4 regions of the Enterobacter sp. CFEC122 genome follow, and region 4 is predicted to be linked to each of the others. Evidence: predicted binding sites of a transcription regulator. Region 4 holds the regulator's gene; each other region holds the start of a gene.

Region 1 (7,277 bases), on a different contig from region 4:
TTCAAACAGCCGGGGCTGTGCGGTTTTCACCAGCTTCGCCATGGCAATGGTGGCATAGACGTCCGCCATCGCGTCGTGGGCATTGCTGTGCTCGATACCGTTGGCGCGCGTCAGGTGTTCCAGCCGGAAGCTGGTCAGCCCTTCCTCATTTTCCGGCCAGTGAATGCCCTCAGGACGCAGGGCGTAGCAGGCGCGCATGATGTCGAGTAAATCCCAGCGTGAATTGCGGTTCTGCCAGCTCCAGGCATAGGGATCGTAGAAGTTGCGATAGAAGATGTTGCGCGTCACTTCGTCATCGAAGCGGATGTTGTTGTAACCGACCACGCAGGTATTGGGAACGGTAAACAGGTCGTGGATGCGGCGGGCGAATTCTGCCTCGTTAACGCCTTTTTCCCGCGCTTCCTGAGGGGTGATCCCGGTGACCATCACCGCGCCGGGCTGAGGCAGGTAATCATCCGCGGGCTTGCAGTAAAAGACCTCAGGCTCGCCGATGATGTTGAATTCGTCGTCGGTACGGATGGCGGCAAACTGCGCCGGTCGGTCCAGCGCCGGATGCGTGCCAAAGGTTTCGTAGTCATGAAATAAAAAAGTCGGGCGAGCGGCAGAGTCAGACACCAGTAATACCATCCTGTTAAAAAATGACGTCACTATGGTAAACGATCGTGCGGGTCAGACCGAATAAAAAGCACCGCCGCGTCGCAAATTTGCGCGCCAGCTTCAGAGAAAAATCTGCGTTCTGTCACATTTTTTTGCAATTAAGCCAGGTAACGACATCAGAACTCCCGTAAAAAGGTCATCGATTTTTAATGACCTGAGGATATACCGTTGAAACGCCGTCTGTTTATTGCTGTTTCTTTACTCGCTTCGAGTGTCTCATCTGCTTTTGCGGCCGAACCACTGGATTTTTCGCCGCAGCCTCCGGCCATTCAGGCTGGCTCCTGGGTGCTGATGGATTACACGACTGGTCAGATTTTAACGGCGGGCAACGAACATCAACAACGTAATCCGGCGAGCCTGACCAAGCTGATGACGGGTTATGTGGTGGATCGGGCCATTGATAGCCACCGCATTACCCCGGATGACATCGTCACCGTAGGGCGCGATGCGTGGGCAAAAGGGAACCCGGTGTTTGACGGTTCGTCGCTGATGTTCCTGAAGGAGGGCGATCGCGTCACCGTGCGCGATCTGAGCCGCGGCCTGATTGTCGATTCCGGCAACGACGCCTGCGTGGCGCTGGCCGATCACGTGGCGGGCGGGCAGCCGCAGTTCGTGAAGATGATGAACGACTATGTGCAGAAGCTGAACCTGCGTGATACCCACTTCGAAACCGTCCACGGGCTGGACGCGCCGGGCCAGCATAGCTCGGCGTATGACCTGGCCGTTCTCTCCCGGGCCATTATCCACGGTGAGCCCGAGTTTTATCATATGTACAGCGAAAAGAGCCTGACCTGGAACGGGATCACCCAGCAGAACCGTAACGGCCTGCTGTGGGATAAGACCATGAACGTAGACGGGCTGAAAACGGGGCATACCTCGGGGGCCGGCTTTAACCTGATTGCGTCTGCTGTTGACGGTCAGCGTCGTTTGATTGCCGTTGTAATGGGAGCGGACAGCCCGAAAGGGCGTGAGGACCAGGCCCGAAAACTGCTGCACTGGGGGCAGCAGAATTTCGATACGGTGCAGATCCTGCATAACGGAAAAAAAGTGGGAACGGAGCGCATCTGGTACGGCGACAAGGAGCAGGTAAAACTGGGCACCGACCAGGACTTCTGGCTGGCCTTGCCGAAAGCGGAGGTGCCCAACATCAAAGCCAAATACGTGCTGGATAAAAAAGAGCTGGAAGCGCCGATTGCCGCGCATCAGCGTGTCGGGGAGATCCAGCTTTACGATCGCGACAAGGTGGTAGCCCACTGGCCGCTGGTCACGCTGGAAGCCGTTGATAAAGGCGGCCTGTTCTCTCGTCTGAGCGATTATCTGCATCACACGCTTTAACCGCCGATGAGCAGACTGGCAGGGTTGCGAGTCTGCTCACATAATAAACACTCCTCGTTTGCTGATAATGATAATCCAGTTTTATAGTGTATAAATATACAGTGATAAGTGGAGGCAGCATGGACTACAGCATTACGCAGCAACAGAAACGTAAGATTGCCGGTTTTCATTTGGTCGGTCCGTGGGAACACACGGTAAAACAGGGCTTTGAACAGCTGGTCATGTGGGTCGACGGGCGTCACATTGAGCCGCTGGAGTGGGTGGCGGTCTACTACGATAACCCCGATGAGGTCCCGGCCGAAAAACTGCGCTGCGATACGGCCGTTACCGTACCGGACGATTTTGTGATCCCGGAAAACAGCGAAGGCGTCATGATGACGGAAATCGCGGGAGGGGATTATGCCGTGGCGACGGCGCGTGTGGAAAACTATGACTTTGCCACGCCGTGGTATCAGTTCTTCAATTCCCTGCTGCAGGACAATAAGTATCAAATGGCGCTCAAACCCTGCTTCGAGCGCTACCTGAATGACGGCAACGCGGACGGCTACTGGGATATTGAAATGTATATCGCGGTTGAGCACAAACCGGTTTAGGCCTGCTGAATAAAGGGTTTTTCAGCCGGGACCGTTCCGCCCGGCTGAAAACACAGTACAATTGTGATTTGCCGTGTAGCTGGAGAGCGGGTGTGCGTCCCGACAAATCATTAACCCCTTTTGAAATTCGATTGTATAAACACTACCGCGTGATGCACGGGTGTCGCATCGCGCTGGCGTTCGTGTTGACGTTTGTCCTGGTCCGCTTGCTGGATGTTCCGGAAGGGACGTGGCCGCTGATCACGCTGGTGGTGGTGATGGGGCCCATCTCGTTTTGGGGCAACGTTGTCCCGCGCGCCTTCGAGCGTATTGGCGGGACCGTGTTAGGTTCGGCCCTGGGGCTAATCGCCCTGAAGCTGGAACTTATCTCGTTTCCGGTCATGCTGATATGGTGCGGTGCCGCCATGTTCCTGTGCGGCTGGCTGGCGTTGGGTAAGCGTCCTTATCAGGCGCTGCTGATTGGTATTACGCTTGCGGTGGTGGTCGGCGCACCCGCCGGGGATATGACCACGGCGCTGTGGCGAAGCGGGGATGTCATTCTGGGTTCACTGCTCGCCATGCTGTTTACCGGCATCTGGCCGCAGCGGGCTTTTCTGCACTGGCGTATCCAGATGGCCAACTATGTCACCGCGTTTAACCGCGTCTATCAGGCCGGTTTTTCCCCTAATCTGGTTGAACGCCCCCGGCTGGAAAAGCATCTGCAAACCATCCTCAACGACGTGGTCAAAATGCGCGGCCTGATCGCGCCCGCCAGCAAAGAGACCCATATTCAAAAAGCGATTTTCGAAGCCATCCAGACGGTAAGCCGCAACCTGGTGTGCATGCTTGAACTGCAAATCAACGCGCACTGGGCCTCTCGCCCGAGCCATCTGTTGATGCTTAACGCGCAGACCCTCAAAGAGACCCAGCAGATGACGCAGCAAACGCTGTTGACCATCGCTCATGCGCTCTACGAAGGTAACCCGCAGCCGATACTGGCAAACAGCGAGCGGCTGAATGAGATCGTTGCGGAGCTGAAGCAGTTAATCAATGAGCGGCAGGGCGATAACGTGGCGGAAACGCCCATTCATGGCTATGTCTGGCTGAGTATGGAACTGGCGCGACAACTTGAGCTGCTATCGCATCTGATTTGTCGGGCGCTGCGCAAATAAAACGCGGATGTGACGCCTGCTGCTTCGATTCAGCAGCAATTGGGGTTATGATAGGTTTAAACGATATACTCATTGTCATTCGCAGCCGCTGTCAGTAAGGTTATTGTTACAATGGTTGCTTTAACGAATCCGAATCTCACATTATCAGGGGTGTAAAAATGGAAACTACCAAGCCTTCGTTCCAGGATGTTCTGGAATTCGTCCGCCTGTTCCGCCGCAAAAACAAGCTGCAGCGTGAAATCCAGGACGTTGAGAAGAAGATCCGTGACAACCAGAAACGTGTTCTGCTGCTCGACAACCTGAGCGACTACATCAAGCCAGGCATGAGCGTTGAAGCTATTCAGGGCATTATCGCCAGCATGAAGAGCGACTATGAAGACCGTGTTGATGATTACATCATCAAAAACGCTGAACTGTCCAAAGAGCGTCGCGACATCTCTAAGAAGCTGAAAGTGATGGGCGAAATCAAAAACGGCGAAGCAAAAAGCGAGTAATCGCAGCGAATCGTGAAAAAGGCTCTCTGGTGACAGAGAGCCTTTTTTTATGACTCAGAACGTGGCTGTAGCTGATAAATCCAGGCTTGAACCTGCTTGCCTTCAGTGGTGGTCACCGTGACCTCAACCCGGTCATAGCCGTCTTCAAACTCATCCAGCATTTGCCAGTGTGCGGAAAGGTTATCAGAGATAAACAGATAGCCTTCGACGCGCGGTCCATCAGAGTGGAGGACAATCCCGGGAAAGTCTGCCGCCGCACCCCAGCCGCGTTCGTAGAACGTACCGGAGACGAAACCGGCCAGCCATTCACCGCCGATGTTTTCAAGGATATGCGCATTAGAATGGCCCGGGCGCAGCGTGCCGTAGACAAACAGAGCGTTCATTTTCCCTCATCCGCAAAGCAAAAAGCCTGCTTTAAAAGCAGGCTTTTTAAATTTGGCTCCTCTGACTGGACTCGAACCAGTGACATACGGATTAACAGTCCGCCGTTCTACCGACTGAACTACAGAGGAATCGTTGTGGAGGCTTATCTTAGCGGCGAAAAAACTTTTGTCAAACCTGATCTTAGGGAAAATCGACTGATTGCTGATTCTGTCGTCAGTTTGTTGTAATTCCACACATCTTTTTTCAGGAAAATACTTTGCAGGATGAGCATTTCTCCCCCATCATTTGAAATGGAGTTTCAACTTTTCTCGCTAAGGTCCATTTTGAACGTCACTGCCTCCTTACGCCAGGCGATCGCGCGCACGCCATGGTATGCAAAACGTAAAAGCTATCGTGTCCTGTTCTGGCGTGAAATCACCCCTCTTGCTGTGCCTATCTTCCTGGAAAATACCTGCGTTCTGCTGATGGGGGTACTGAGCACCTTCCTGGTGAGCTGGCTGGGGAAAGAGGCGATGGCGGGGGTCGGGCTGGCGGACAGCTTTAACATGGTGGTGATGTCATTTTTTGCTGCCATCGATCTCGGGACGACGGTGGTGGTGGCTTTTAGCCTCGGCAAGCTCGATCCCAAACGTGCGCGCGAGGCAGCCCGCCAGTCGCTGATGATCATGACTGTCTTTTCGATTGTTCTGGCGGCGGTGATTCACTATTTCGGTAAAGAGATTATCGATTTTGTCGCCGGGGAAGCCACGAACGAGGTTAAAGACCTGGCGCTGACCTATCTGGAGATGACCGTCATCAGCTATCCGGCGGCGGCTATCGCCCTGATTGGCAGCGGCGCGCTGCGCGGGGCAGGTAACACCAAAATTCCGCTCCTGATCAACGGCGGAATGAATATCCTGAATATCATCATCAGCAGCGTGCTGATCTACGGCGTGTTCTCGTGGGACGGGCTGGGGTTCGTCGGCGCCGGACTGGGGCTAACCATTTCACGCTATATCGGTGCGGCGGCGATTATCGGCGTGCTGATGGCGGGGATTACTCCCTCGCTGCGCCTCACGCTGAAGAGCTATTTCCGCCCCTTTAACTTCGCCATTATCTGGGAAGTGATGGGGATCGGCATTCCCGCCAGTATTGAGTCGGTGCTGTTTAACGGCGGGAAGCTGCTGACGCAGATGTTTGTCGCCGGGATGGGCACCGACGTTATCGCCGGTAACTTCATCGCCTTTTCTATCGCCTCGCTGATTAACCTGCCGGGTAACGCGCTGGGTTCGGCCTCGACTATCATTACCGGGAAACGGCTCGGGAAAGGGCAGATCGGCCAGGCTGAGCGGCAGCTGCGCCACGTTTTCTGGCTGTCGACCATTGGACTGACCGTGATTGCCTGGGGAACGGCGCCGTTTGCCGGGCTGATGGCCTCGTTCTATACCCACGAAGAGGACGTTAAAGAGGTCGTTAAAATCCTCATCTGGCTCAATGCGGCCTTTATGCCCATCTGGGCGGCCTCATGGGTACTGCCAGCCGGGCTGAAGGGCGCGCGTGACGCCCGCTTTGCGATGTGGGTGTCGATGCTCGGCATGTGGGGATGTCGCGTTGTGGCGGGGTATACGCTCGGGGTGATGCTCGGATGGGGCGTGGTTGGCGTCTGGCTGGGTATGTTCCTGGACTGGGCCGTACGGGGCGCGCTGTTCTACTGGCGCATGGTCAGCGGGCGCTGGCTGTGGAAATACCCGCGGAAAAATGCCTGACAATTGCGCGAAGTGGAGAATAAATCGGCAATCGATCGGAAATATGCATTCTGCCTTTGACATCATGGGGGAGCATCGATAATATGCGCCCCGTTCACACGATTCCTCTGTAGTTCAGTCGGTAGAACGGCGGACTGTTAATCCGTATGTCACTGGTTCGAGTCCAGTCAGAGGAGCCAAATTTAAAAAGCCTGCTTTTAAAGCAGGCTTTTTGCTTTTCTGCGTCGGGTAGAATTGTCGGGTGGCGGCTTCGCCTTACCCGACCGACAAAAACCTCGAATCGTAGGCCGGGTAAGGCGAAGCCGCCACCCGGCAAAAGCCGCACTATCCGTTCACACGAACCGGTGCCGTCGCCTCTTCCAGCCACGAACGCGCATCGCTGTTCACCCGTGGTGACAGCGCCTCACGCACCTGCTGGTGATACGCATCCAGCCACGCTTTTTCCTGTTCGCTCAACAGATCCAGCTCGACCTGGCTTAAATCAATCGGGATCAGCGTCAGCGAGGCAAATTTACAGAATCCCGGACGGCTCTCCACAATCTCCACCTGGTTTTCAATGCGAATCCCGTGGCTATCGCCCAGATAGTAGCCAGGTTCAATCGTCATGATATTGCCCGCCACCAGCGGCCACGGGTTGACCTTTTTGGCGATGCGATGCGGATTCTCATGGATCAGAAGCTGATGCCCCACGCCATGCCCTGTGCCGTGATCGTAATCCAGCCCCATCTCCCACAGCGGACGACGCGCGAAGGCATCCAGCTGATGCCCCTGAGTGCCAGAGGGGAACTGCAGGGTAATGAGCGACAGAAAGCCTCTCAGCACGGCGGTGTAGTGCAGGCGCTGCTGCGGGTCGACCTTACCCCATGCCAGCGTGCGCGTGGCGTCGGTGGTGCCGTTAACGTACTGACCGCCGGAATC
Region 2 (7,277 bases), on a different contig from region 4:
ACAAAGCCGAGAGCGACTCCTCTCAGAAAACCCGTCTGGCGTTCGCGGGCCTGAAGCTGAAAAACTTTGGTTCTCTGGATTACGGTCGTAACCTGGGTGCCCTGTATGACGTCGAAGCATGGACCGACATGTTCCCTGAGTTCGGCGGCGACTCTTCCGCGCAGACCGATAACTTCATGACCAAGCGTGCGACCGGTCTTGCCACCTACCGCAACACCGACTTCTTCGGCGCGGTTGACGGCCTGGACATGACCCTGCAGTACCAGGGTAAAAACGAAAACCGTGACGCCAAGAAGCAGAACGGTGACGGTTTTGGTACCTCTCTGAGCTATGACTTCGGCGGCAGCGATTTTGCCGTCAGCGGTGCTTACACTAACTCTGACCGCACCAACGCGCAGAACCTGCTGGCGCGTGGTCAGGGGCAGAAAGCCGAAGCCTGGGCTACCGGTCTGAAATATGACGCGAACGATATTTATCTGGCAGCGATGTATTCAGAAACCCGTAATATGACGCCAATTTCTGGCGGATTTGCCAATAAGGCACAGAACTTTGAAGTCGTCGCACAATATCAGTTCGACTTCGGTCTGCGTCCTTCCCTGGGTTATGTCCAGTCTAAAGGCAAAGATATCGAAGGTATTGGTGACGAAGATCTGGTGAAATATATTGACGTTGGCGCGACCTATTACTTCAACAAAAATATGTCCGCGTTTGTTGATTATAAAATTAACCAGATTGACGACGATAATAAACTGGGCGTGAGCAGCGATGATATCGTTGCCCTGGGTATGACCTACCAGTTCTAAGATTATCCGAATAAGAAAATCCCGGCAGATAAGCCGGGATTTTTTTTGCCCGGTGGCGCTGCGCTTACCGGGCCTACGGGATAGTGCATTTTGTAGGCCGGGTAAGGCGAAGCCGCCACCCGGCGCTGTGACGCTATCAGGCGGTCAGCTTCACCGCTTCGCTGGAAAAATCATCCGCTGGCTCGAACTTAAGGTCCAGGGTGGCCAGCAGTGCGCTCGCTTTGTCGTGAAACTCTTTCAGGGTATATTCCAGGCGATCGATCACTTCCTGATCTTTAATGGTGGTGGCCTGCCAGTTACCGTCTTTATTAAACAGGCCAAACTGGTAGCTATACGTAAAGCGTTTTTCCTCTGCTTCCATTTCCATCCACCAGCCCCAGAATTCACGTTTTTCGGGTGCAGGCTTCACGTTGACGCATACAGCCAGGCAGTCGAAAAAAAAGCGATTCTCTTCACACTGCTCTTCTCGAATATACGGGCCAAGAGCCATGAACTTCTTAATCAATCTACTTTTCGGGTGTCCACTCGGTAACGTCATTGCGATCTCCTTTTGTGAAGCCACTGTTTTACCAAACCAGCGAAATTTAGCAATCTATTAACACAATCTCTGAGCGATCCAGCGCGTAATCTCCTTCAGAGCTTTATCGAAATTCTGATAGACCGGGCTGAACGGCACCTCAAGCAGTTTGCCATCCGCAGATGACGACGTGATTAAGCGCGACTCTTCTTCCGGACTGAACGGATCGTTTTTCCAGAACCCCGACAGCATCGGCGTCGGGCAGCGACGTCCCAGCAACCCTTGCGTTTTTAAAGAGTAGCGATTGAGCTCAACGCGCAGCGCTTCGTCTGATGCATCATGCATGCCAAGACGGCTGGCCAGCACATCAAGGTACATTTCGGGCACGCTCCCCTGGCGTGCGGGATCGCTGAGCAGGGCGTGAACGACCGGTCCAAGGCAGGCGACTGCTTTCAGGCGGGAGGATTCAAGGTAAGCCAGACGCACCGCGACGTTTGCGCCAAAGCGGAAGCCAAATGCCGCCACGCGGGTGTGGTCAACCCACGGAATGTTTTCCAGCGCTTTTAGCGCATGCTGGTGCAGCAGGCTGGAATCCTGAGTCAGTTTCCATTTGGAGGAGAAGCCAATTGAGGGCATATCCAGCGTCAGCATCGCGATCCCTTTTGGTGCGAAGTAGCGCTCATACAGGCTGTAATAGTCAATTTGCAGAGAGTCCAGCCCGCCGCACATCAGCACGGTCGGGAACGGGCCTTCACCTTCGGGCATATGCAGGAACCCGGTAACGGGCGCCCCGCCCGGAACAGCGAACTCAAGCTCGCGCATCTGGCCCGGCAGGCGTTGAGCCGCCTCTTCGTAGGCGCGATTCGCCAGCGCCTGCGCCTGTTCGGCCAGCTCATCGCCTTTTAAATGCGGGTAGGCGGCAATCGCATAGAGGTTGGCCGCATGCAGCCAGTGTTTGCCGCTGCGCGTGGCATCCTCTTCCTGGCTGGCTTTTTGCTGCCAGAGCATCGCCTGTTTAGACCACTCGTAGATCCAGTTTCCGCCACGGTAGCCCACTACCGTATCATAGAGCTCGCTGTCGGTACGCTCGGCTTCACTCATCACGATACGTGCCTGCACATCAAGGATTTCACGGGGATCGATACCGCGCCAGATCCACATCAGGCGGTTAATCATGCGATACCAGTGAGGCACGTTTTTACCGTCTAATGCAGACTGGACGGCAGGCTGAGTACCCGGATTGAAGCGACGCACCAGCGTCGACGTTTCAGGGTGTTTGAAACGGGGTTTGAAGAGAGTCTCGGTGAGATTCGCCTGCGTCATTGCATTGCCTCCATGAATACGTCGTATAGAGACTATTGTAACGCGCGTCAGACTAAAAAAAACAACGCCCGGCATCACAGGGCGTTAAATTAATTGCGGAACGTGATTAACGACCCGAGATTGGCGGTACGAAGACCACGCCCATATCCCATGGTTGTTCAATCCAGGTATCCTGCGGAATATCAATCACGTAATCGTCAACCAGCGGGCGGCCAGCAGGCTTCGCGAAGATAGTGACGAAATGTGCTTTCGGATACATTTCCCGGATAGCCACCGCGGTACCGCCGGTATCCACCAGGTCATCAATAACGATGAAGCCTTCACCGTCGCCTTCCGCGCGTTTCAGCACTTTCAGCTCGCGCTGGTTGTCATGGTCATAGCTGGAGATGCAAACGGTATCGACATGACGAATACCCAGCTCACGTGCCAGCAGCGCCCCCGGTACCAGACCGCCACGGCTGACGGCAATAATGCCTTTCCACTGTTCGGAAGGCATCAGACGCGCAGCCAGTTTGCGTGCGTGAATCTGCAACATGTCCCAGGTGACGACGTATTTTTCGCTCATGTGAAGTGTCCCAGCCTGTTTTTATACGGCTTAAAAAGTGTTCGAGGGGGAAATAGGTTGCGCGAGATTATAGAGATCTGACGCACTAAAAACCAGTGTTTAGCGCCCTCTGCCTGAGTTTTTACATGCTTTATGCTACCAGCCAGCAGAGAAAGTGGTATTCTCAGTTTCATCTCGCAAGCCTGACTTGTGGTAACTATTAACCTGCTAACCCTGTGACCTGCAACCCTGTTTGCAGCGCCTCGACAAGGAGACTTATCGTGTCTGAACTGTCTCAACTATCTCCGCAGCCGCTGTGGGATATTTTTGCCAAAATCTGCTCCATTCCACACCCTTCCTACCATGAAGAACAGCTTGCCGAACATATTATGGGCTGGGCGAAGGAAAAAGATCTGCATGCGGAACGTGACCAGGTTGGCAACATTCTGATCCGCAAACCCGCCACCGCAGGCATGGAAAACCGTAAACCGGTTGTGCTGCAGGCGCACCTGGACATGGTGCCACAGAAGAACAACGACACCGTTCACGACTTCACCAAAGACCCGATTCAGCCGTACATCGACGGCGACTGGGTGAAAGCGCGCGGCACCACCCTGGGTGCGGATAACGGCATCGGTATGGCCTCTGCGCTGGCCGTGCTGGCTGACGACAGCGTTGAGCACGGTCCACTGGAAGTGCTGCTGACCATGACCGAAGAAGCGGGCATGGACGGGGCGTTCGGTCTGCAGGCGAACTGGCTGCAGGCGGATATCCTGATCAACACCGACTCCGAAGAAGAAGGCGAGATCTACATGGGCTGCGCGGGCGGGATTGATTTCATCTCTACCCTGCCGCTGTCACGCGAAGCGATTCCTGCCGGTTTCCAGACCTTCAAGCTGACGCTGAAAGGGCTGAAAGGCGGCCACTCCGGCGGTGATATTCATCTGGGTCTCGGCAACGCCAATAAATTGCTGGCACGCTTCCTGGCAGGCCATGCGGCCGAGCTGGATCTGCGTCTGGTAGACTTCAACGGCGGTACCCTGCGCAACGCGATCCCGCGCGAAGCCTTCGCCACCGTGGCAGTGCCAGCGGCAAAAGCCGACGAGCTGAAAAAACTCTCCACCGTGTACCTGGATATCCTGAAAAACGAACTGTCGGCGAAAGAGAAGAACCTGACCGTGGTGCTGGAATCCGTCTCCACGGATAAAGCCGCGCTGACCGTGCAGTCTCGTGACACCTTCGTTCAGCTGCTGAACGCGACGCCAAACGGCGTCATCCGCAACTCTGACGTGGCGAAAGGCGTAGTGGAAACCTCACTGAACGTGGGCGTGGTGACCATGAGCGACGACAGCGCGGAGATCATCTGCCTGATCCGCTCCCTTATCGACAGCGGTAAAGAGTATGTGGTGAGCATGCTGGAATCTCTGGGCACGCTGGCGGGCGCGAAAACGTCTGCAAAAGGCAGCTACCCGGGCTGGCAGCCGGATGCAAGCTCTCCGGTGATGGCGCTGGTGCGTGAAACCTATCAGCGTCTGTTCAACAGCACGCCGAACATTCAGGTGATCCACGCCGGTCTGGAATGTGGCCTGTTCAAGAAACCGTATCCGGATATGGATATGGTGTCCATCGGGCCAACCATTACCGGTCCGCACTCGCCGGATGAGCAGGTTCATATCGAAAGCGTTGGTCATTACTGGACGCTGCTGACTGAACTGCTGAAGGCGATCCCAGTTAAGTAATACCCTCACCCCAGCCCTGTTCCACAGGGATAGGGTGAAAAACCCAGGCCCGGTAAGCGTAGCGCACCGGGCTTTTTTACAATCCCAATACCAGCTGTCGCTCTAACTGCGGATCCAGCAGCGTGACGTGCAATCCCACCAGCCTCACCCCTCGCCCTCCTCGTCGCTCTTCCCATGCCTTTTTTGCCGTCGCGATAAGATCGTCTTTGTTCAGACGCGGCCAGACGTGTTCCTGCGTGGTCTGCTGGAAATCGTTGAATTTGAGCTTGATGCCCTGACGGGCAATCAGCAGGTCCGGTTTTACCTTGCTTAAGCGTCGTTCCAGCTCAGGATAAAGCTGTTCCGTGATAATGGTTTCGCATTCGGACCAGTCATGAATATCTTCAATGAGGGTTCGCTCGACGCCGACGGATTTCCGCAGCCGTTCGCTGTTCACATCGCGATCGTCAATCCCCTGGCTGCGCTCCCACAGCACGCGGCCAAACTTCCCGAAGCGCTTGAGCAGCATGGCGAGGTCGCTTCGCTGCACGTCTTCGCAGGTGCGTAATCCCATGCTTTCCAGCTTTGCGGCGGAGACTTTCCCGACGCCGGGGATTTTGCCAAGCGGCAGCGTTTTTAAAAATGCAGGCACCTCTTCCGGCGTAATGACGTACTGGCCGTTGGGCTTATTTAAATCCGAAGCGATTTTGGCAAGGAATTTAACGGGCGCGACCCCCGCAGATGCCGTCAGGTTCAGCTCGTTGAAAATCGTCTGGCGGATCTCCTGCGCCATCAGCGTGGCGGAGCCGTGGCAATGCACGCTGTCGGTCACATCGAGATAGGCTTCGTCCAGCGACAGCGGTTCTATCAAAGAGGTATAGCGGGAGAAGATTTCCCGAATATGAAGGGAAGCCTCTTTATAGGCGTCGAACCGCCCGGGCAGAAGCGTGAGATGAGGGCAAAGCTTTAAGGCCATCGCCGTCGGCATGGCGCTACGCACGCCAAATTTGCGCGCAGGGTAGTTGGCGGTGCTGATAACGCCACGCTGAACGCGGCTGCCGCCAATGGCGATGGGAATATCCCGCAGCGCCGGGTTGTCTCGCATCTCCACTGCGGCAAAAAAGCAGTCCATATCAACATGGATTATTTTGCGCATAGTAAGCCCTCACTCATTACTGGATAAGTATACAGTAAACAAATGAGGATTGAGAAGCAGATGTAAGAATGCCGGGTGGCGGCGTTGCCTTACCCCGGCCTACAAAAACTTAAATAATGCGCTGCTGCTCGCGCGCCATGCGTTTTTTGCGGGCGTCGCACGGTTCCGGGCAGTCGCAGACCTTCTCCATGCCAATGGAGGAAATACCGCCGCAGCTGCCCTGAATGCTTTTCCGCTTAACGATCCAGCCTAAAGACATGCCAAAGATGACAAGTACAAAAACCACAAAGGTTGCCAGAAACGTCAGCATCATCAGCCTCCAAAGTCATCGAGCATGATGTTCTCATCTTCGACGCCGAGATCTTTCAGCATCTTAATCACGGCGGCGTTCATCATCGGCGGACCACACATATAGAACTCGCAGTCCTCGGGAGCCGGGTGCTGTTTAAGGTAGTTTTCATACAGCACGTTGTGGATGAACCCCGTATAGCCCGTCCAGTTATCTTCCGGCTGCGGATCGGAGAGCGCCACGTGGAAGGTAAAGTTCGGGTTTTCACGCGCCAGCTGTTCAAACTCATCATCGTAGAACATCTCACGCAGCGAACGCGCCCCGTACCAGAAGCTGATTTTACGCTTGCTGCCGAGCCGCTTGAGCTGGTCAAAGATGTGCGAGCGCATCGGGGCCATGCCGGCACCGCCGCCGATAAAGACCATTTCCGCGTCGGTATCTTTCGCGAAGAACTCACCGAACGGGCCGGAGATGGTCACCTTATCGCCCGGCTTCAGGGACCAGATGTATGATGACATCACGCCCGGCGGCGCATCCGGCACATTCGGTGGCGGCGTGGCGATACGCACGTTGAGCATAATAATACCCTTCTCTTCCGGGTAGTTGGCCATCGAGTAGGCGCGCAGCGTCGGCTCTTTCACCTCAGATACAAAGCGGAAGAGATTGAATTTGTCCCAGTCGGCGCGGTACGCCTGCGGAACGTCAAAGTCCGCATACGCCACGGTATGCTCAGGGCACTCAATCTGAATGTATCCTCCGGCGCGGAACGGGACATCTTCCCCTTCCGGCACCCGCAGCTTCAGCTCTTTGATAAAGGTAGCTTTGTTATCATTAGAGATAACTTCACATTCCCATTTTTTGACGCCGAAAATCTCTTCCGGCAGTTCAATCTTCATGTTCTGACGCACTGCGACCTGACAGGCCAGA
Region 3 (7,277 bases), on a different contig from region 4:
CCCAATGCCTGGCAGCGTCGCTGGTCGACGTTTTTTGCCGAGCAGCGCATTGGCTGGCAGCTTGAGCTTGCCGCCGAGAAAGGGCTGGAGTTTGGCAATATTGATGCCATCGTCGAGCACGTGCAGCAGCGCCTGGCCTCCCACCAGCCTCAGGCGTCTCTGCTCCACGGTGATTTGTGGTCCGATAACTGCGCGCTGGGGCCCAACGGCCCCTATATCTTCGACCCGGCCTGCTACTGGGGCGACCGTGAGTGCGATCTTGCCATGCTGCCGCTGCATCCTGAACAACCGCCGCAGATATACGACGGGTATCAGTCGGTTTCGCCCCTGCCGCCCGGCTTCCTCGATCGTCAACCGGTGTATCAGCTTTATACGCTGATGAACCGCGCCATACTTTTTGGTGGGGAACACCTGGTTAACGCCCAGCGGGCGCTTGAGCGCATGCTTGCCGCCTGAGACGCGAACGGGTGGCTTTGCCGCCACCCGTATCGGTTACAGAAAACCGAGCAGTGAGAAGAAGAAGTATCCTGCCACAATGATAGTCACGGGAAGGATATAGAGCGGGAAGATTTGCAGGAAAATGGTGTGGCGCGGCACAACAATGCGGGATTCAATCTGCTCCCGGCTCATGCCTTCCGGGCCTTTGGCCTGCTCCAGAATGAGCTGGTCCTCGACGCCCTCGCGTAAGAAGCGCGTCTGACGGCTCATTCGCGCGCCAGAGGCCTGCAGCGCCAGCGCAACAAAGATCAGGGCGTAGATCACCCAAAAGCCGATATTCAGCTGATGCTGAAAATCCGGGGTCGGTGAGTTAAACCAGAAGACATTCAAGAATGGCGTATTAAAACGCATCATCTCAATCATCACATGCGCAAAATCAAGCATAACCGCATTGATACCCGGCTGTTTTTCGCTGTGATCGTACATAAATTTGAGTACAGAAATCAGCGTAGAAATGACGGCAGGAATAAAAATCACCCAGCCAGCAATACGTTTTAAGACCGCAATGCGTCCAGCTTGTTGATACGTCATCAGTTCCTCTTCATAAAGACGCGTTATTTGTGCCTAAGTCTACCTGCTGGTCATCAATTTCGCCCGCTCTTTAAAAGCAATATGCTAAATTGCAGAGTGTGCTTAGCACTTATCGTCTGTCGAACACCCTGGATAAGGAGACGTTGTGATGTCGACACCGCGCCAAATTCTTGCCGCAATTTTTGACATGGATGGATTACTGATCGATTCCGAACCGTTGTGGGATCGCGCCGAACTGGAGGTCATGGCCAGCCTGGGCGTGGACATCAGCCGCCGTAATGACCTTCCCGATACGCTGGGCCTGCGCATCGATATGGTGGTTGACCTGTGGTATGCCCAACAGCCGTGGGCTGGACCGGGTCGTGATGAAGTGACCGCGCGCATTATCAGCCGCGCCATTTCGCTGGTAGAAGAGAGCAAGCCGTTGCTGCCCGGCGTACGTGAGGCCGTCGCGCTGTGTAAAGCCCAGGGACTCAAGGTCGGCCTGGCCTCGGCGTCACCGCTGCATATGCTGGAAAAAGTGCTCATCATGTTTGAACTGCGCGACAGTTTCGACGCGCTGGCGTCCGCTGAGAAATTGCCTTACAGCAAGCCGCACCCGCAGGTCTATCTGGACTGTGCCGCTAAGCTCGGCGTGGATCCCCTCAACTGCGTTGCGCTGGAAGATTCCGTTAACGGCATGATAGCGTCTAAAGCCGCGCGGATGCGCTCCATTGTGGTGCCTGCGGAAGAAGGCCGCCACGATCCCCGGTTTGCCCTTGCCGATGTGAAGCTGATTTCACTGGCAGAACTCACGGCGCATCACCTGCGGGGCGGTTAAGACCCTCCTGCAGTTTGTGACAAACAGTTACACCGTCACCTCTTCCGCCTACTGTATAAAAACCCTATACTGTATGAATTGACAGTTTTATGGGTTTTATCATGACGGCGGAAGGCCACCTGCTTTTTTCTATCGCGTGCGCAGTATTTGCCAAAAACGCTGAACTCACCCCCGTGCTGGCACAGGGGGACTGGTGGCATATCGTCCCTTCCGCCGTATTGACCTGTCTGCTGCCCGACATTGACCATCCCAAGTCCTTCCTCGGACAGCGCCTGAAGTGGGTGTCGAAACCCATCGCTCGCGCGTTCGGCCACCGGGGGTTTACGCACAGCCTGCTGGCCGTGTTTGGCCTGCTGACGCTTTTCTATTTAAAAGTGCCCGAAAGCTGGATCGTCCCCGGTGATGCCATCCAGGGGATGGTGCTGGGCTATCTGAGCCATATTCTGGCCGATATGCTGACGCCTGCGGGCGTACCGCTGCTGTGGCCCTGCCGCTGGCGCTTCCGTTTTCCCATCCTCGCACCGCAGAAAGGGAACCAGCTTGAGCGCGTCTTGTGCATGGCGCTGTTTGCTTACGCCGTCTGGATGCCGCAAACGTTGCCCGAAAACAGTGCAGTCCGCTGGTCTTCCCAGATGATTAATTCGCTGCAATTTCAGTTCAATCGCTTTATTCATCACCAGATTGAACAGTAAACCAACAAAACTATCCCATTTGTCATAACCCATTCCATTTGGATATAAGCGCGACATCACACTTCTGCTAACCTTCCGCCAACAGGATCGGTAAAAACCGACCCGATAATAAATCAGGAGAACGGGGATGAATTTTCCACTCATCGCGAACGTCGTTGTGTTCGTTGTATTGCTATTGCTTCTCGCGCAGGCGCGCCATAAACAGTGGAGCCTGGCGAAAAAGGTGCTGGTTGGTCTGGCCATGGGTGTCGTATTTGGTCTGGCATTACAGGCTATTTATGGCTCCGATAATCCAGTACTGAAAGATTCCATTCAGTGGTTCAACATTGTCGGTAACGGCTATGTTCAGCTGCTGCAGATGATCGTTATGCCGCTGGTGTTCGCCTCTATTCTGAGCGCCGTTGCCCGCCTGCATAACGCGACCCAGTTGGGAAAAATCAGTTTCCTGACCATTGGTACGCTACTGTTCACCACGCTGATTGCCGCGCTGGTGGGTGTGCTGGTCACTAACCTGTTTGGCCTGACCGCAGAAGGTCTGGTTCAGGGTACCGCTGAAACGGCGCGTCTGACCGCGATTCAGACCAACTACGTCGGTAAAGTGGCTGACCTGACCGTGCCGCAGATGGTGCTCTCCTTCATTCCGAAGAACCCGTTTGCTGACCTGACCGGTGCGAGCCCAACCTCCATCATCAGCGTGGTTATTTTCGCCGCGTTCCTGGGCGTGGCGGCGCTGAAGCTGCTGAAAGACGATGCGCCAAAAGGCGAACGCGTGCTGACCGCGATTGATACCCTGCAAAGCTGGGTGATGAAGCTGGTTCGTCTGGTCATGCAGCTCACCCCTTACGGCGTGCTGGCGCTGATGACCAAAGTGGTTGCCGGCTCTAACCTGCAGGACATCATTAAGCTGGGCAGCTTCGTTGTCGCCTCTTACCTGGGCCTTGGCATTATGTTCGTGGTACACGGCATCCTGCTGGGCGTGAACGGCGTCAGCCCGCTGAAATACTTCCGTAAGGTCTGGCCGGTACTGACCTTTGCCTTCACCAGCCGTTCCAGCGCCGCGTCTATTCCGCTGAACGTTGAAGCTCAGACTCGTCGTCTGGGCGTGCCTGAATCCATCGCCAGCTTCTCTGCCTCCTTTGGTGCCACCATTGGTCAGAACGGCTGTGCGGGTCTGTACCCGGCGATGCTGGCGGTAATGGTTGCTCCTACAGTCGGCATTAACCCGCTGGATCCGGTCTGGATCGCCACGCTGGTCGGGATTGTCACCGTAAGCTCCGCAGGCGTTGCGGGCGTTGGCGGCGGTGCTACCTTCGCCGCGCTGATTGTGCTGCCTGCGCTGGGCCTGCCCGTGACGCTGGTTGCCCTGCTGATCTCCGTTGAGCCGTTGATCGACATGGGCCGTACCGCGCTGAACGTCAGCGGCTCCATGACCGCCGGTACGCTGACCAGCCAGTGGCTGAAGCAGACCGACAAAGCGATTCTGGAAAGTGAAGACGACGCCGAACTGGCGCATCGTTAATCGCTGTAGATATAAAAAAACCGCCAACAGGCGGTTTTTTTATGGCTGTTATTCTTCAACCTCTTCATCCTGGCGGATCTGCATCGCCCACCGCTGTGCGGACTCCGGCACCGTAAAGGTGGGAGAGCGACGGAAATGTTCGCCGATCAGCACAAAGGCCACGTATTTCCCCCGTAACTGCCACACATCGCGAAAACCCTCCACTTTCAGGGCATGGTCTGGCGGCGCGGGCTCAACGCGGGGCACATAGCTAATAACCTGGCGGTTTTGTTGACGAAGAGGTTTCATAAGCAACGGATTCACTAAAGCAAATTCTTGAAGCAGGAAAATTCTATGATAGCCGATCCTGCTGCCTTCCGTCGCGCTCCGAGTGGGTGAGATGGCTCCTTTCGTTAATGATGGCATGTGAAAACTCTTAGTTCGCGAGCCATTTCACGACATTGTTCTATCCTTAATAGGGTTTTTAGCAATGGATAAAGGAGAAGCGTGCAATGTCGAACAAAGATAAAACACATCAATCACCGATTCATGGCACTGAAGAATCTCAACCGGGCATGGACTCTCTCGCCCCTTCTGACGGCTCTCACCGCCCCTCCCCGGGCCCTTCCGCACCAGGCGAACAGCCTACCGCACCGGGAAGCATGAAATCCCCGGATACGGGAAACGATAAGCTGAAATCGCTTGAGCCACACCGTAAAGGCGGCGAAGGTTTTGCGCTCACCACCAATCAGGGCGTGCGCATTGCTGACGATCAGAACTCACTTCGCGCAGGCTCGCGCGGGCCAACCCTGCTGGAAGACTTCATTCTGCGGGAAAAAATCACCCATTTTGACCACGAGCGGATACCGGAACGCATCGTCCACGCACGCGGTTCCGCTGCGCACGGCTACTTTCAGCCCTACAAGAGCCTGAAGGCGATCACCAAAGCGGATTTCCTCTCCGACCCGGACAAGATAACGCCGGTGTTTGTGCGTTTCTCCACCGTACAGGGCGGTGCGGGCTCGGCGGATACGGTGCGTGATATCCGCGGCTTTGCCACAAAGTTTTATACCGAAGAGGGTATTTTCGATCTGGTCGGCAATAACACGCCGGTGTTTTTCATTCAGGACGCGCATAAATTTCCTGACTTTGTCCATGCGGTAAAACCGGAGCCCCACTGGGCCATACCGCAGGGACAAAGTGCGCACGACACCTTCTGGGACTATGTCTCCCTGCAGCCTGAAACCTTACACAACGTGATGTGGGCGATGTCAGACCGCGGGATCCCCCGCAGCTACCGCACCATGGAGGGGTTTGGCATCCATACCTTCCGGATGATCAACGCCGAGGGGAAAGCCACGTTTGTCCGTTTCCACTGGAAGCCGGTGGCGGGTAAAGCCTCGCTCGTGTGGGACGAGGCGCAGAAGCTGACCGGGCGCGATCCGGACTTCCATCGCCGCGAGCTCTGGGAATCCATTGAAGCGGGCGACTTCCCGGAATACGAGCTGGGCCTGCAGCTCATCCCGGAAGAGGACGAATTTAAGTTCGATTTCGACCTTCTGGACCCGACGAAGCTGATCCCGGAAGAGCTGGTACCGGTGCAGCTGGTGGGTAAAATGGTGCTCAACCGCAACCCGGATAACTTCTTTGCCGAAAACGAGCAGGCCGCGTTCCACCCGGGGCATATCGTGCCGGGGCTGGACTTCACCAACGATCCGCTCCTGCAGGGACGCCTGTTCTCCTATACCGATACGCAGATTAGCCGTCTGGGCGGGCCGAACTTCCACGAAATTCCGATTAACCGCCCAACCTGCCCGTACCACAACTTCCAGCGCGACGGGATGCACCGTCAGGATATTGATACCAACCCGGCGAACTATGAGCCGAACTCCATCAACGATAACTGGCCGCGTGAAACGCCTCCCGGACCGAAACGCGGTGGATTCGAATCCTATCAGGAGCGTATCGATGGCAATAAAATTCGCGAGCGCAGCCCCTCGTTCGGCGAGTATTACGCCCACCCTCGCCTGTTCTGGAACAGCCAGACGCCGATTGAGCAACAGCACATCATCGGCGGCTTCAGCTTTGAGCTGAGTAAAGTGGTGCGCACCTACATCCGCGAGCGCGTGGTCGATCAGCTGGCGCATATTGATGTTCAGCTTGCCCAGAGCGTCGCGGACAACCTGGGCATTACGCTGACCGACGAGCAGCGTAACCTCGCTCCGCCGAAAGAGGTTAACGGCGTGAAGAAAGATCCGTCGCTTAGCCTGTATGCGGTGCCGGGCGGCTCGATTAAAGGCCGCGTGGTTGCCATTCTGCTGAACGACAAAACCCGCGCCAGCGACGTGCTGGGGATCATGCAGGCGCTAAAAACCCAGGGCGTGCATGCCAAACTGCTCTATTCCCGCATGGGTGAACTGACGGCCGACGATGGTTCTGTGCTGCCGGTCGCGGCGACCTTTGCCGGTGCGCCATCGCTCACCGTCGATGCGGTGATTGTGCCGGGCGGAGATCTTGCCAGTCTGCTGACCAACGGCGACGCCGTCTATTATCTGCTGGAAGCCTATAAGCACCTGAAACCGATCGCGCTGTCCGGCGATGCGCGACAGTTTAAAGCGCAGCTGAAGGTGGCCGATCAGGGTGAGGACGGCATTGTCGAGGGCGATAACGTTGACGATGCCTTCATGACGAAGCTGTTTGATTTGCTCGCCGCGCACCGCGTCTGGTCGCGAAGCAGCAAGGTCGATCAGATTCCGGCGTAAAAAAAGCCCGGTGGCGGCTTCGCCTTACCGGGCCTACAAGAGTTAGCAGGTCGTTCGTAGGCCGGGTAAGGCGAAGCCGCCACCCGGCAACTCTTACAGCTCCCTGAATGTCCCCAACCGATATCCGCGCTCGGCAATCGCGTATTTCAGCGAGGCCGACGTCAGCACGTCCAGCTCCGCCAGCCGCGGCCAACAGTAGGCACTTTTACGCACGGTGTTATCGACAAAGGCAGGATGCGCCATCACTTCTACCGACGTTTCACCGCGGGCAGCGGAATCATCCAGCACCTTCAGGAACAGCGCTTCGCTGATCTCTTCTCCGTAAAACGCGCTGCTGAACCCCTCAGTGGACGTAACAGCGCAGTCCGGCAATCCGTGCACATTGCGATCCACGCGCATCGCCACGCCTTTGCGCTGTGCAAACCCGGCGACAAGCGGGAAAATCGCCGGGATCATATGCACGTGGTGATGGCTGT
Region 4 (7,277 bases):
GCGTAGCCGTAACGCTCCTGGATTTTACCGACAAGCTGATCGCGTTTACCTTCGATGACGGTCATGTCGTCATCCGTCAGCTTACCCCACTGTTCTTTCGCTTTACCTTTGAACTGCTTCCAGTTGCCGCCGATTTCGTCTTTATTCATCATCGTGTCCTCTTCGTTAAGCGTCGGGTCGTAACGTCCGTTACGTTCTTTTCTGCTGGACGTGATAATTATTGTAGTTAAGGATTCCGTGGTTAATTTCATATTCGGAATCTTTAACCGTCACGATATATCGGAGCGCGAGGGAAACCAGGTATTGTTTTGCCAGTGCCGGTGCCAGATAAACGCCAGCGATAACCCGCGCAGCGAGAGGAAGACGGCCAGGGCCAGCCATAAACCATGATTCCCCAGCCAGGGGAGCGTCAGGAGCGTCAGGCCAAATCCGGCCGCCGCGACAGCCATACTGTTGCGCATTTCGGCTCCGCGCGTCGCCCCAATAAACATGCCGTCCAGCAGATAACACCAGACGCCAACCACCGGTAAGACGACTTGCCAGATGAGATAGTGGCTCGCCAGCTCGCGCAGCGCAGGGAGAGAGGTAAGCAATGCAACGATCTGCTCACCGAAGCAGGCGTAAACCAGACCAAAGGCCAGCGCCACCAGCCCCGACTGACGGCAGGCAGCCCGCCACACCTCCCGAAGCTGCCCGCTTTCGCGCGCGCCGTACGCCTGCCCGGAATGCGCTTCAACCGCGTAGGCAAATCCGTCCAGCGCATAGGCGGTAAAGGTCAGAAGCGTCATCAATACCGCATTCACCGCAACGATTTCCGGCCCCAGTCGAGCCCCGAAAACCGTCAGCGCGCCGAAGCAGAGCTGAAGAAGAAGCGAGCGCAGCATGATGTCACGGTTGAGCGCCAGCAGCTTACGGATATTGCCGCGCCATGCGGTTTTGAGCAGCGCCAGGGAGATCCCGCGCATGGCCAGCACACGCCGGACCATCCACAAGCCAATGATAAAGGTTCCGTATTCGGCAATCGCCGTCGCCAGCGCCGCGCCCTGCACGTTCATATGCAGACCCATGACCAGCCAGACGTCCAGAACAATGTTGAGCAGATTACCCACCACCAGCAAAATCACGGGCGCGCGGGCGTACTGCACGCCCAGTAGCCACCCCAGCAGAACCAGGTTTGCCAGCGAGGCGGGTGCGCTGAGCCAGCGGATTTCCAGGAACCGTCGCGCCTGCGCCAGTACCGCTTCGCTGCCACCGACGATATGAAGCGCAAGATCGATCAGGGGGGCCCGCAATACAACGATTAACGCACCCGCGCCAAGCGCGAGGATTAGCGGCTGCACCAGTGCGCGCGCCAGACGCAGCGGATCTTTCGCGCCATAAGCCTGTGCGGTAAGACCGGTGGTACTCATGCGCAAAAAGAGCAGCAGCATAAACAGGAAGCTGGTTGCCGTCGCGCCAATCGCCACGCCGCCAAGATAAACCGGTGAATCAAGATGGCCTATAACGGCAGTATCAACCAGCCCCAGCAAGGGCACGGTAATATTGGAGAAAATCATCGGCAGGGCAAGACGCCACAATGCCTTATCTGATGCCGTCAGTAGTGACATGCAAAATACCGGGAAAGGAGGATGAAGCAGGCTACAGCAGAAGCGTAGCCTGTCAGGAAGAGATTACAGCCATTCACCGTTGCGAATCACGCCTACCGCCAGACCTTCAATAGAGAAGCTCTGTTCGCGGAGGTCGACCACAATCGGGGTGAACTCGCTGTTTTCGGGCAGCAACTGAACAGTGTTACCCTGCTTTTTCAGACGCTTAACGGTCACTTCGTCATCAATGCGTGCGACCACCACCTGGCCGTTTCGCACGTCCTGGGTTTTATGCACCGCAAGCAGATCGCCATCAAGAATGCCGATGTCTTTCATCGACATGCCGCTGACGCGCAGCAGGAAATCAGCGCTCGGTTTGAACATGCCGGGATCGACCTGGTAGTGACCTTCAATATGCTGTTGTGCCAGCAGCGGCTCACCTGCAGCAACGCGGCCTATCAGCGGAATGCCCGTCTCTTCTTCCACCAGCAGGCGGATACCACGCGACGCGCCTGACACAATCTCAATCACACCCTTACGCGCCAGCGCTTTCAGGTGTTCCTCGGCAGCATTCGGAGAACGGAAGCCCAGACGCTGCGCGATTTCCGCACGCGTGGGTGGCATACCCGTCTGGCCGATATGATCCCGAATGAGATCAAACACCTCTTGCTGCCTGGTCGTTAACGCTTTCATTCCGCCCCCTGGGTGTATATACAGTTATGCTGTGAGTATATACAGTCAAAGGCGATTTTGGAACCAAAAACTGCACAAAAAACCAGGGACTTAATTATTCCTCGAGGCTCATCGGAAATGTGACCAAAGCAGGGTGACCCAGGTGATAACGGCAGTGATAATCGCCAGCAACACGGCAGCAGAGCCCATGTCTTTTGCACGGCCAGAAAGCTCATGGAAATCGGAACCAATGCGATCAACAACGGCCTCAATAGCGCTATTAAGAATTTCCACTATCATCACCAGAAGTACGGAACCGATAAGCAGTACGCGGGTAATCGCATCAACATCAAGGAAACAGGCAACGATCACCGCGATGATTGCGGCGACACCCTCCTGGCGAAAAGCGGCTTCGTTGACCCATGCGGCACGGAAACCTTTCCATGAATAGCCGGCGGCTTTGATGATACGCGTTAACCCAGTGGTATTATTGGCCATTAAAAGAACCTTTTTTAAAAAAGAGCGTCATTAACATGAGGCGGAGCGCGTTTCGCTACAGCCTGAAGTATGACGGGTAACAACAGAAATTTTGCGCGCTTTCTGTTATCCTTGCGCCGCAATTGCATTATTAACCAGAGGCTTTACATCGTTTATGTCCGGCTGGCCACGAATTTACTACAAATTACTTAATTTACCATTAAGCATCCTGGTAAAAAGCAAGTCTATCCCAGCAGAACCCGCGCTGGAACTGGGGCTCGATACGTCGCGCCCTATTATGTACGTTTTGCCTTATAACTCGAAGGCAGACTTACTGACGCTTCGCGCCCAGTGTCTGGCGCATGACTTACCTGACCCGCTTGAACCGCTGGAAGTTGACGGTACGCTGCTGCCGCGCTACGTCTTCATCCACGGCGGGCCGCGCGTGTTTACCTATTACACGCCGAAAGAAGAGTCCATCAAGCTGTTCCATGACTATCTCGACCTGCACCGCAGCAACCCCGATCTGGATGTGCAGATGGTGCCGGTATCGGTGATGTTTGGTCGTCGTCCGGGTCGTGAAAAAGGCGAAGAGAATCCGCCGCTGCGCATGCTTAACGGCATCCAGAAGTTCTTCGCGGTCTCCTGGCTGGGACGCGACAGCTTCGTGCGTTTCTCCCCGTCAGTTTCGCTGCGTCGCATGGCGGACGAGCACGGCACCGACAAGATCATCGCGCAAAAACTGGCGCGCGTGGCGCGTATGCACTTCGCCCGTCAGCGCCTGGCGGCCGTAGGGCCACGCCTCCCGGCGCGTCAGGACCTGTTCAACAAGCTATTGGCTTCAAAAGCGATTGCCCGCGCCGTTGAAGATGAAGCGCGCAGCAAGAAAATTTCGCATGAGAAAGCTCAGCAGAACGCCATTGCGCTGATGGAAGAGATCGCAGCGAACTTCTCTTACGAGATGATTCGCCTGTCCGATCGTATTCTCGGCTTTACCTGGAACCGCCTGTATCAGGGTATCAACGTCCATAACGCCGAGCGCGTGCGTCAGCTGGCGCACGATGGCCATGAGATTGTCTATGTCCCCTGCCACCGCAGCCACATGGACTACCTGCTCCTTTCCTACGTGCTCTATCACCAGGGGCTGGTGCCACCGCACATCGCAGCCGGTATCAACCTGAACTTCTGGCCCGCGGGCCCGATTTTCCGCCGCCTGGGCGCGTTCTTTATTCGTCGTACCTTCAAGGGCAACAAGCTCTACTCCACCGTGTTCCGCGAGTATCTGGGCGAGCTGTTCAGCCGCGGCTATTCCGTGGAGTACTTCGTGGAGGGCGGTCGTTCCCGTACCGGTCGTCTGCTCGATCCGAAGACCGGCACGCTGTCGATGACCATCCAGGCCATGCTGCGCGGCGGTACGCGTCCGATCACGCTGGTGCCTATCTACATCGGCTACGAGCACGTGATGGAAGTGGGCACGTACGCGAAAGAGCTGCGTGGCGCGACCAAAGAGAAAGAGAGCCTGCCGCAGATGCTGCGCGGCTTGAGCAAGCTGCGCAATCTCGGTCAGGGCTACGTGAACTTCGGCGAGCCGATGCCGCTGATGACCTACCTGAACCATCACGTGCCGGAGTGGCGCGAGTCCATCGATCCTATCGAAGCGGTGCGTCCGGCCTGGCTGACGCCAACGGTTAACGGCATCGCATCCGAGCTGATGGTGCGCATTAACAACGCCGGTGCGGCTAACGCCATGAACCTGTGCTGTACGGCACTTCTGGCTTCGCGTCAGCGCTCGCTGACCCGTGAACAGCTTACGGAGCAGCTGGATTGCTATCTGGACATGATGCGTAACGTGCCGTATTCGGTTGACTCGACCGTGCCTTCTGCAACCGCCAGTGAACTTATCGATCACGCGTTGCAGATGAACAAGTTTGAAGTGGAGAAGGACACGATCGGCGACATCATCATTCTGCCGCGCGAGCAGGCGGTGCTGATGACCTACTACCGCAACAACATCACGCATATGCTGATGCTGCCGTCGCTCATGGCCGCCATTATTACCCAGCATCGTCATATCTCCCGTCAGGAGCTATTGCGCCATCTTGAGACCATCTATCCAATGCTGAAAGCGGAGCTGTTCCTGCGCTGGAGTAAGGATGAGCTGGCGACAGAACTGGATAAGATGACGGAAGAGATGCGTCGCCAGGGGCTGATTACCCTGAACAACGACGAGCTGCACATCAATCCGTCACGCTCCCGCACCCTGCAGCTGCTGGCGGCCGGTGCGCGCGAAACGCTGCAGCGCTACGCCATCACGTTCTGGCTGCTGAGCGCGAACCCGTCCATCAACCGCGGTACGCTGGAGAAAGAGAGCCGGACGCTGGCCCAGCGCCTGTCCGTTCTGCACGGCATTAACGCCCCTGAATTCTTCGACAAAGCGGTCTTCAGTTCTCTGGTGCTGACGCTGCGCGATGAAGGCTTCATCAGCGATACGGGTGATGCCGAGCCGGAAGAGACGCTGAAGGTGTACCAGATGCTGGCAGAACTGATTACCTCGGACGTGCGCTTAACGATTGAGAGCGCCACGCAGGGCGAGTAACACAATGCCGGGTTATGGCCCGGCCTGACGCCCTGGATAATAAAAAGGCCCGGTAAGCGCTGACGCTACCGGGCCTTTTTTTGCCTTGTTAAATCATTGCATTTAGCTGAGCAGCGTAAAGGCAATCATCCCGACAATTGCACCCGTCGTGCCGAGGATAGTTTCCATCAGCGTCCAGGTTTTCAGGGTTTGCGCTTCGGTGGCACCGGTAAACTTACCGAACAGCCAGAAGCCGGCGTCGTTAACGTGAGAGACCACAATCGAACCGCCCGCGATACAGATAGAGAGCGCGGCCATCTGGGCACCGGAGTAGTTCAGCTGTTCAATCACCGGCATCACCAGACCCACGGCGGTTAAACACGCCACGGTGGCGGAACCCTGGATGATACGCACCGCCGCAGCCAGCACAAAGCAGGTGACCGCAATCGGCAAGCCCATCCCGGTCAGCGCTTCGCCCAGAGCCGGGCCCACGCCGGAATCCACCAGCACCTGCTTGAACACGCCGCCTGCACCGATCACCAGCAGGATAATCCCCGCAGGCTGCAGCGCCGCACCGCAGATCTCCATCACCCGGTCTTTTGGCATCCCCTGACGCATCGCCAGGCCGTAAATCGCCACCAGGCACGCCACCAGGATCGCCGTGAACGGATGACCAATGAACTCAAACCATTCGTAGGCGGTAGAACCGACCGGCACAAAGCGCGCGGCGATGGTTTTCAGGCCCACCAGCACCAGAGGCAGCAGGATCAGCGACAGGCTGAAGCCGAAGGATGGCATTTTGCCCTCGCCCAGGTGCGGCTCGGTAATGTCGTCCGGAATGTGCAGCTCAACGTAACGGCTGATGAAGTTGCCCCACAGCGGACCGGCGATAATCATCCCCGGGATTGCCGCGCACAGGCCAATCAGGATCATCCAGCCAAAGTCGGCGTGCATCTGGGAGGCCAGCAGCATCGGGGCAGGCCCCGGCAGCAGAAACGCTGCGGCTGCCGCCACGCCCGCAAACAGCGGAATGACCAGCTTCACGAGGTTAGTGCCGGTATGGCGCGCCATGGAGAAGGCGACGCTTATCAGCAGCACAACGGCCACTTCGAAGAACAGCGGCAGCGCGCAAATCAGACCGGCCAGACCAATCGCGTAGTGCGCGCGGCTGTGGCCGAAGGATTTCAGCATCTTGACGGCAATCTGGTCGACCGCGCCCGTCTCGTGCAAAATCTTGCCAAACATCGCACCCAGCGCGACCACAATCGCCAGGAAGCCCAGCGTACCGCCCATCCCTTTTTCCATCGTCGCGGCGATCTTGTCGAGCGGCATACCGGAAAAGAGACCAGCACCAATAGAAACCACCATCAAAGCAACAAAGGCGTGCATACGCGCCTTCATCACTAAAAACAGCAGCAGCAATACCGAACCTACTGCTGTCAAAACTAGCGTTAATGTACTCAAAACTTACTGCCTTTTATTAATGACCTCGATGGTGCTGGCAACAACACCCTCCAGTGACTGATCGATATCAACCACTAAGACGTCTTTCTCGTCTTCACCCGGCTCCTGCAGCGCTTCGAACTGCGTTACCAGCATCTGGGTTTTGAAGAAGTGACCTTTGCGCGCCTTCAGGCGGCTTTCAATCACCTCGAAATCCCCTTTCAGGTAGATGAAAGAGAGGTTCGGATTGCCGTCACGCAGCAGATCGCGGTAGGTTTTTTTCAGCGCGGAGCAGACGATCAGGGAGACTTTATTGGTGCGCTGCATCGCGAACGCGGCGTCGTTCAGCGCCTGCAACCACGGTTTGCGGTCGTCGTCGTTCAGCGGCTCGCCGGAGGCCATTTTCATGATGTTGCTGCGCGGATGGAGGAAGTCGCCATCAAGAAACGCAGCCTGGAGTTGATGCGCCACTTCGCTGGCCACGGCTGATTTCCCGCTACCGGAAACGCCCATCAGGACGTAGA

What was found. The regulator LexA, encoded in region 4, represses DNA repair genes until DNA is damaged. The targets are predictions, from matches to a motif close to TNCTGTATGTACATACAGNA.
Region 1: sbmC (DNA gyrase inhibitor SbmC) is a predicted target of LexA. The motif match lies at 2,077-2,096, and genes of this name have one in related genera.
Region 2: dinB (DNA polymerase IV) is a predicted target of LexA. The motif match lies at 6,079-6,098, and genes of this name have one in related genera.
Region 3: ACVCAM_RS10060 (metal-dependent hydrolase) is a predicted target of LexA. The motif match lies at 1,917-1,936, and genes of this name have one in related genera.

The regions. Positions count from the first base shown of each region.
Region 1 covers NZ_JBRIQR010000007.1:5,191-12,467, reverse strand. Annotated here, with positions in the region: gene sbcB (exodeoxyribonuclease I) at 1-627, opposite strand, end outside; gene dacD (serine-type D-Ala-D-Ala carboxypeptidase DacD) at 826-1,992, shown strand; gene sbmC (DNA gyrase inhibitor SbmC) at 2,112-2,585, shown strand; gene ACVCAM_RS06790 (FUSC family protein) at 2,678-3,736, shown strand; gene ACVCAM_RS06785 (DUF496 family protein) at 3,895-4,230, shown strand; gene ACVCAM_RS06780 (gamma-glutamylcyclotransferase family protein) at 4,278-4,613, opposite strand; tRNA gene ACVCAM_RS06775 (tRNA-Asn) at 4,667-4,742, opposite strand; gene emmdR (multidrug efflux MATE transporter EmmdR) at 4,905-6,359, shown strand; tRNA gene ACVCAM_RS06765 (tRNA-Asn) at 6,463-6,538, shown strand; gene ACVCAM_RS06760 (aminopeptidase P family protein) at 6,684-7,277, opposite strand, start outside.
Region 2 covers NZ_JBRIQR010000036.1:28,545-35,821, reverse strand. Annotated here, with positions in the region: gene phoE (phosphoporin PhoE) at 1-803, shown strand, start outside; gene crl (sigma factor-binding protein Crl) at 940-1,341, opposite strand; gene frsA (esterase FrsA) at 1,399-2,643, opposite strand; gene gpt (xanthine phosphoribosyltransferase) at 2,750-3,208, opposite strand; gene pepD (cytosol nonspecific dipeptidase) at 3,469-4,926, shown strand; gene dinB (DNA polymerase IV) at 5,003-6,061, opposite strand; gene nqrM ((Na+)-NQR maturation NqrM) at 6,171-6,374, opposite strand; gene nqrF (NADH:ubiquinone reductase (Na(+)-transporting) subunit F) at 6,374-7,277, opposite strand, start outside.
Region 3 covers NZ_JBRIQR010000011.1:95,453-102,729, forward strand. Annotated here, with positions in the region: gene ACVCAM_RS10045 (fructosamine kinase family protein) at 1-456, shown strand, start outside; gene ACVCAM_RS10050 (YniB family protein) at 493-1,029, opposite strand; gene hxpB (hexitol phosphatase HxpB) at 1,178-1,849, shown strand; gene ACVCAM_RS10060 (metal-dependent hydrolase) at 1,951-2,541, shown strand; gene tcyP (cystine/sulfocysteine:cation symporter) at 2,669-4,060, shown strand; gene cedA (cell division activator CedA) at 4,109-4,384, opposite strand; gene katE (catalase HPII) at 4,552-6,801, shown strand; gene chbG (chitin disaccharide deacetylase) at 6,895-7,277, opposite strand, start outside.
Region 4 covers NZ_JBRIQR010000020.1:24,152-31,428, forward strand. Annotated here, with positions in the region: gene ACVCAM_RS15165 (CsbD family protein) at 1-149, opposite strand, end outside; gene dinF (MATE family efflux transporter DinF) at 270-1,607, opposite strand; gene lexA (transcriptional repressor LexA) at 1,671-2,279, opposite strand; gene ACVCAM_RS15180 (diacylglycerol kinase) at 2,388-2,756, opposite strand; gene plsB (glycerol-3-phosphate 1-O-acyltransferase PlsB) at 2,911-5,331, shown strand; gene gntU (gluconate transporter) at 5,434-6,774, opposite strand; gene gntK (gluconokinase) at 6,778-7,277, opposite strand, start outside.